DNA from 2 places in the Alistipes sp. UBA1686 genome. Region 1 is predicted to be linked to the other one. Evidence: riboswitches for the same ligand, from Rfam matches in the RefSeq annotation. Region 1 holds a riboswitch; the other holds the start of a gene.

Region 1 (3,972 bases):
AGAAAATAATGACCAGCCCCGCAGCGAAGAGCGGGATGCTGATATAGATTCGCTTGCGCAGGCTGCGCTGTTCGAGCCCCATGAAATCGGCCACGATCAGCCGTGCCGAACGGAACGCCGTATCGCCCGAGGTGATGGCGCAGGCCACAACCCCGAAGATCACCAGTCCGGCCAGCACTTCGCCCAGCGTAGTGCGGGCGATGACATCGACCATCACGGCCGCCTGCCCGCCATATTCCGCAATCGCGGCATTCAGCCCGGAGGCACCGTTCCAGAAGGCCATGGCGATGGCCGCCCATATCAGCGCGATGATGCTCTCGGAGATCATGGCGCCGTAAAACACGGGGCGGGCCTGCCGTTCGGAGCGCAGGCAGCGTGCCATCAGCGGCGACTGGGTCGCATGGAAGCCCGAAATAGCGCCGCAGGCGATGGTCGTAAAGAGCATCGGCAGGATCGGAAACCGCTCCGGATCGGCGATGCAATTTTCCAGGGAGGTAAACTCTGGGATCGTGTATTTACCGCTGAAAAGCAGCACAGCGAGGATTCCCAGCGCCATGAAAAGCAGTGCGCAGCCGAAAACCGGATAGATACGGCCGATGATCTTGTCCACGGGCAGCAATGTCGCCACGATATAATAGATCAGGATAACACCCAGAATGATGAGTAGCAACCAGGAGAACCCGCCGAAGGCAATCCCCGACAGTGCCGGGGCGTCGATACGGTTGGCGATCAGCTGAGCGGGCTGCGACAGGAAGACGGCACCGACGAGCACCATCAGTCCCACGGAAAAGACCCGCATAAGCTGCTTTACCCCCGGCCCGAGGTAGGTGCCGACAGTCTCGGGCAAACTCGCACCGTTGCTGCGCAGCGAGACGATCCCGGCGATGAAGTCGTGCGCCGCCCCCATGAAGATACCGCCGAAGGTGATCCACAAGAATGCCACGGGGCCGTATGCCGCGCCCAGTACGGCACCGAAGATCGGCCCCAACCCCGCGATATTGAGCAGTTGTATGAGGAAAGTCCTCCACATCGGCATCGGGATATAATCCACCCCGTCGAACGACGTGGCCGAAGGCACAGGCCGCGCAACATCCACGCCGCACAGGCGTTCGAGATAGCGTCCGTAGGTGAAATATGCTGCCACGAGGAGCGCCAGGCACCCCAGGAAAGTAATCATAGCCCGGTCTGTTTTCGGTTAGTTTTGACGCGAATATAGCAAGAAATGCGAGAATTTTCGGAAAATTGTTGCGAGAAAAATATTTTTTTCAGATATTTGCAGTCCCAAAGAGAACTTAATGTTCTCGGTAAGCCGAAATAGCTCAGTTGGTAGAGCGTTTCACTCGTAATGAAGAGGTCCCGGGTTCAAGTCCCGGTTTCGGCTCGGAAAGGTCGCCATACGGCGACCTTTTTTCGTTATAAGACCTTGCGAACCCGAATTTTTTATACTTTTGTTGCGCAATGGTTCGCAAAGGGGTTCCGCAACCCCCAGACCGATTAAAAGGGAATGCCGTGAAAATCGGCAACAGTTCCCTCTGCTGTGAGTTCCTGCCACCCGAAATGGCACAACAAGTCCTGACAATCTTTTGCCACTGGCCCCAGTCCGGCCGGGAAGGCGTCTCGACGGGAACGAGTCAGAAGACCTGCCGTTGCAATGATTTTACAATCCAGGGGAATGGATCGTGATCGGCATGAAGAGCCTGCCGGCAAGGCATATTCCCGGATGTAAAATCAGTTTGACAAATACGAAGGCCGCACCGGACATCCGATGCAGCCGGCTGCAGCCCCGTACCAGGGAAGAGGTGGGGCGGGCCGTTTCTTTAATTTTCGACGCATGAAACGGATTTTACGACATATCCTGCCCGTGATCCTGTGCCTGCCGGCACTGGGCGGCTGCATGAAGTGGGACTACGCAGACATGGAAGAGTTCGCCGCGACGGGGCCGGGGTTGTTCATCACCAACGAGGGAAATTTCCAGTACGGCAACGCCACGCTCTCCTATTACGACCCGGCAACGAAAAAGGTCGAGAACGAGGTTTTCTACCGTGCCAACGCCATGAAGCTGGGCGACGTGGCACAGTCGATGACCATCCACAACGATTTGGGATGGATCGTCGTGAACAATTCGCATGTCGTCTTCGCAATCGACCTCCGTACATTCAAGGAGGTGGGCCGCATCACGAACCTCACCTCGCCGCGGTACATCCACTTCGTCTCCGACGAAAAGGCCTATGTGACCCAGCTCTGGGACAACCGCATTTTCATCGTCAACCCCAGGCGGTACGAGATCACGGGCTACATCGAGTGTCCCGGCATGACACCCGGATCGGGATCGACCGAGCAGATGGTACAGTACGGGCAATACGTCTACGTGAACTGCTGGTCGTACCAGAACCGGCTGCTGAAGATCGACACCCGAACCGACAGGGTGGTGGACGAACTGGTCGTCGGCGTACAACCCACATCGCTGGTACTGGATGCCAACGACAAGTTGTGGACGATCACCGACGGCGGTTACGAAGGCAGCCCCTACGGATATGATGTTCCGGCACTGTACCGCATCGACGCCGCCACGTTCCGCCTGGAAAAGCAGTTCCGTTTCAGAGAGGGGGATGCCCCCTCGGAAGTGCAGCTCAACGGCACGCGCGACACGCTGTACTGGATCAACAAGGATGTCTGGCGCATGCCCGTAGCTGCCGAGCAGCTCCCGGCGCGCCCGTTCCTCGAATACCGGGAGACGAAATATTACGGGTTGACGGTCGACCCGGACAACGGCGACGTCTACGTGGCCGATGCCATCGACTACCAGCAGCAGGGGATCGTCTACCGCTATACGGCCGACGGCGACGCGGTAGACGAATTTTACGCGGGCGTCACCCCGGGCGCCTTCTGCTGGAAACGATAACCCGACAAACACGCAAAGCAATGAAGAGACTCCTAATCCCGCTGTTCAGCATCGCCCTCTGGTGGAGCGCCGCCGCCCAGGACAAGGCGCCGTCGGACGGAGGGTGGTGGAACGAGAATCCGTCGCTGGTGTTGCCCATCCGCGCAGTCGGGGTGACGGGCGTGAAACCCATGAAAGAAATAGGCGTTCAGAAAACGCAGCTCGACACGCTCGTCCTGCACGAGAACATTGCCTTGTCGATGGCCGACGTGCTGACATTCAACTCGTCAATCTTCATCAAGCAATACGGACGGGCGACGCTTTCGACGGTCGCATTCCGCGGCACGGGCCCTTCGCACACGCAGGTGGTGTGGAACGGCATGCGCATCAACTCGCCGATGCTGGGCATGACCGATTTCTCGATGATTCCCTCCTACTTCGTCGACGACGCACAACTGCTGCACGGCACCTCGTCGGTCAACGTCACGGGCGGCGGCCTGGGCGGTGCGGTCATGCTGGCGACCAAACCCGCCGGTACGCAGGGCTTCGGGCTGCAATACACCCAGGGCATCGGGTCATTCTGGACGACGGACGAATTCCTGCGTCTCACCTACGGCAACGACCGCTGGCAAACCTCCACGCGCGTGGTATATTCGTCGTCCCCCAACGAATATTCCTACCGGAACCACGACAAGAAGGAAAACATCTACGACGACGAGCACAACATCATCGGTTCGTACTATCCCCGCGAAAAGCACGACGACGGAGCTTTCCGCGACTTCCACCTGTTGCAGGAGGCCTATTACAACACGGGCAACGGAGACCGGTTCGGCCTGAACGCCTGGCTGATCGCCTCGAAGCGCGGGCTGGGGCGCATGACGACCGATTACGGCGATCCGAAGAAATTCATCAACGAACAGCGCGAACGTACGCTGCGCAGCGTGCTGTCGTGGGATCACCTGCGCCGGAACTGGAAAGTCGCGGCCAAGGCCGGATACATTTACAGTTGGTTCGCCTACGACTACGCCAACGACGTGGGCAACGGGAAACTGGAGTACATGACCACCTCCCGGAACTGGTACCACACGCTC
Region 2 (3,972 bases), on a different contig from region 1:
GCACAGCACGAGATACCGGAGACGGTGCGCGAACATTACAGGCTCCTGCCGCACCACGCCTCGGAGTGCATCGCCTGCGGCCGCTGCGAACGGAACTGCCCGTTCGGCGTCGACATCATCGGCCACATGCGGCTGGCGGCGGCGAAATTCGGATATTAGAATGACGGAACGAATCATAGCACAAAGACTCGGGATCGGCCTCCCGCAGGTGCAGGGCACGGTACGCCTACTGCGCGAAGGCGCCACGATCCCCTTCATCAGCCGCTACCGCAAGGAAGCGACCGGCTCGCTCGACGAATTGCAGGTCGGAGCGATCAAGGAACAACTGGACAGGCTCACCGAGCTGGAAGCCCGCAGGCAGACCGTCCTGACGACCATCGAGGGGCAGGGCAAACTGACCGGGGAGCTCCGCAAACGGATCGAAGAGTGCTGGGACGCAGTGGAGCTGGAGGACATCTACCTGCCCTACAAACCCAAGCGCCGCACACGCGCCACGGCGGCCCGCGAACGGGGGCTGGAACCGCTGGCCGACATCGTCATGGCACAACGGGCACACGACCTTCTGCGTCAGGCGCAACGCTTCGTCACGGCCGGGGTAGCGACCCCCGAAGAGGCTATTGCAGGAGCCTGCGACATCGTCGCCGAGAGGATATCCGAGGACGAACAGGCCCGCAACACCGTGCGGCGCACGATGGGACGCGAAGGGGCGGTGCACTCGAAGCTCGTGAAGGGCAAGGAGGCGGAGGGGGCGAAGTATTCGGACTACTTCGACGCCGCGTCGCCGCTGCGCAGCATCTCGTCGCACCGGTTCCTGGCCATGCGTCGCGGCGAAGACGAGGGGATCCTGCGCATCTCGGTCGACGCCGACACGGAGCGCATCACCGAAGCGCTCTGCCGCCGGTTCATACGTCCCGGATCGGCTACGCGCACATATATGGAGGCCGCCGTGGCCGACTCGCTCAAGCGGCTCATCCGACCGTCGATAGAGACCGAGCTGCTCGCGGCCGCCAAGGAGAAGGCCGACGACGAGGCGATCGGGGTATTCGCCGAAAACCTGCGGCAGCTGCTCCTTTCGGCGCCGCTGGGGCAGAAGCGCGTGATTGCCATCGACCCCGGATTCCGCACGGGCTGCAAAGTCGTCGTCCTGGACTCGCAGGGCAACCTCGTGCACAATACGACCATCTACCCGCACCCGCCGCAGGGCCGCTATGCCGAAGCGGCGGAAACGCTGCGGGCGCTGGCGGGGAAATACAGGGCCGAGGCCTTCGCAATCGGCGACGGTACGGCGGGGCGCGAAACCGAGCAGCTGGTGCGCGGCCTGGGACTGGACGGAGCCGTGGAGATATTCATGGTCAGCGAGGACGGCGCATCGGTCTACTCGGCGTCGGCCGCGGCGCGCGAGGAGTTTCCCGATTACGACGTGACGGTGCGCGGCTCGGTGAGCATCGGCCGAAGGCTGATCGACCCGCTCTCGGAGCTGGTGAAAATCGACCCCAAGTCGATCGGCGTCGGGCAATACCAGCACAGCGTCGACCAGGGGAAACTCAAGGCCAGGCTCAACACGGTGGTCGAAAGCTGCGTGAACAGGGTCGGGGTGAACATCAACACCGCCTCGAAGCACATCCTCACCTATATTTCCGGGCTGGGGCCGGCGCTGGCGGAGAACATCGTGGCGTACCGCGCCGCGAACGGCGATTTCAAGAGCCGTAAAGAATTGCTCAGGGTGCCGAGGCTGGGCGCCAAGGCCTACGAACAGGCGGCGGGATTCCTGCGGGTAGTAGGCGGGAATAACCCACTGGACAACAGCGCCGTGCACCCCGAATCGTATCATATCGTCGAGCGGATGGCCGCCGACGCGGGCACGACGGTCGACAGGCTGCTGGCCGACAAGGAGCTGCGCAAGGCGATAAAACCCGAAAGATACGTGGACGGACAGGTGGGGCTTCCGACCGTGACGGACATCGTCGAAGCGCTGGACAAGCGCGGCCTCGACCCGCGCGAACAGTTGCAGGCCTTCTCGTTCGACCCCGGCGTGCACACGATCGGCGACCTGCGCGAAGGGATGACGCTGCCGGGCATCGTCACCAACATCACGGCCTTCGGAGCTTTCGTCGACATCGGGATCAAGCAGGACGGGCTGGTGCACATTTCGCAGATGGCCGACCGCTACGTCGCCTCGCCGGCGGAGGTCGTGCACCTGGGACAGCAGGTCGAGGTGCGGGTCACCGGGATCGACACCGCCCGCGGGCGGATTTCGCTCTCGATGCGCAAATAAAGCGGGGAGCGAACGGGCGCGGACAGGCAGGAGGTTTGATGCTCACCGGGTTGCGGACGGGCGTCCCGGAAAAGGAAATGCAGGGCCGGAATGGCCCTGCATTTTTTGTTTACAATTTGTTCATTAATTGCCCGCACGCATATTTGCGATCCGGGAAAGTATGTCTACATTTGTTCCGGAGCAAGGTTCCCCGCCGGCGGCTGCCGGCACGGGATCAAAAGGGAACTCCTGTGAGAATCAGGGGCTATTCCCGTAGCTGTAAGCCTTGATTGCGTTCCGCACTCTCTTGAGCCACTGTCCCCCGGGACGGGAAGGCGTGCGGATGGGGCGAGCCAGAAGACCTGCCTTGCGAGCTGCGACATCCGCCTTCGGGATTTAGGGCGGTGCCCGGAACAGATTTTACACCGGACAATTCAGGGGTAAGGACATGGCTGTCCTGCGTACTGCGCAGGCGGGGATGCCGCCTCCGTACGGCAAGACTTACAAACAAATACAGATACATTATGGGCATTTCGGAAATTTACATCGTCAAGCGCGACGGCAAGCGCGCCCCCTTTTCGCTCGAGAAGATCAAACGCGCGATCAGCAAGGCATTCCTTTCGGTAGGCGGATACGCCACCGACGACGACCTCACGTCGGTACTCAGCCGCGTACATATCTCCGACGGCATGAATGTCGAGGAGATACAGAACCAGGTCGAAGTGGCGCTCATGGCCGAACGCTATTTCGCCGTGGCCAAGAGCTACATGCTCTACCGCCAGAAGCACACAGAGGATCGCGAAGACCGCGAAAAACTCGAATTCCTGATCAACTACTGCGATGCCTCGAACCCCGCGACGGGTTCGAAATACGATGCCAACGCCAACGTCGAGAACAAGAACATCGCCACGCTGATCGGCGAACTGCCCAAACAGAACTTCATCCGGCTCAACCGCCGGCTGCTGACCGACCGCATCAAGGAGATGTACGGCAAGGAACTCTCGGACAAATACCTCCGCCTGCTGAAAGACCACTTCATCTACAAGAACGACGAAACGTCGATGGCCAACTACTGCGCTTCGATCACGATGTACCCGTGGCTGCTGAACGGCACGCTCTCGGTGGGCGGCAACTCGACGCGCCCGACCAACCTCAAGTCGTTCTGCGGCGGCTTCGTCAACATGGTCTTCATCGTGTCGTCGATGCTCTCGGGCGCCTGCGCCACGCCGGAATTCCTGATGTATATGAACTATTTCATCGAACAGGAGTACGGAGAAGATTACTACAAGCGGGCGGACGAGGTGGTCGACCTCTCGAAAAAGCACAGGACGATCGACAAGATGATTACGGACTGTTTCGAACAGATCGTCTACTCGATCAACCAGCCCACGGGGGCGCGTAACTTCCAGGCCGTGTTCTGGAACGTGGCCTATTACGACCGCTACTATTTCGAAAGCTTGTTCGGCGAATTCGTATTCCCCGACGGGACGAAGCCGCACTGGGAATCGCTGTCGTGGCTGCAAAAGCGTTTCATGACGTGGTTCAACCGCGAGCGCACGAAGACCGTGCTGACCTTCCCGGTCGAGACGATGGCCCTGCTGACCAGGGACGGTGACGTGATGGACAAGGAGTGGGGCGACATCACGGCGCAGATGTACTCCGAGGGGCACTCGTTCTTCACCTATATCAGCGACAACGCCGACTCGCTGTCGTCGTGC

What was found. Region 1 has a riboswitch for cobalamin ahead of B3C38_RS03375 (YncE family protein). Riboswitches for the same ligand answer to the same signal wherever they lie in the genome.
Region 2: it holds a riboswitch for cobalamin, as region 1 does, so the genes downstream of both, nrdD (anaerobic ribonucleoside-triphosphate reductase) here and B3C38_RS03375 (YncE family protein) in region 1, are expected to answer to the same signal.

What each region holds. Positions count from the first base shown of each region.
Region 1 is NZ_DCKA01000010.1:44,357-48,328, forward strand. Features, by position in the region: gene B3C38_RS03365 (carbon starvation CstA family protein) at 1-1,177, opposite strand, end outside; tRNA gene B3C38_RS03370 (tRNA-Thr) at 1,309-1,381, shown strand; cobalamin riboswitch at 1,443-1,662, shown strand; gene B3C38_RS03375 (YncE family protein) at 1,832-2,902, shown strand; gene B3C38_RS03380 (TonB-dependent receptor plug domain-containing protein) at 2,923-3,972, shown strand, end outside.
Region 2 is NZ_DCKA01000018.1:177,875-181,846, reverse strand. Features, by position in the region: gene B3C38_RS08755 (aldo/keto reductase) at 1-159, shown strand, start outside; gene B3C38_RS08750 (Tex family protein) at 161-2,275, shown strand; cobalamin riboswitch at 2,442-2,638, shown strand; gene nrdD (anaerobic ribonucleoside-triphosphate reductase) at 2,779-3,972, shown strand, end outside.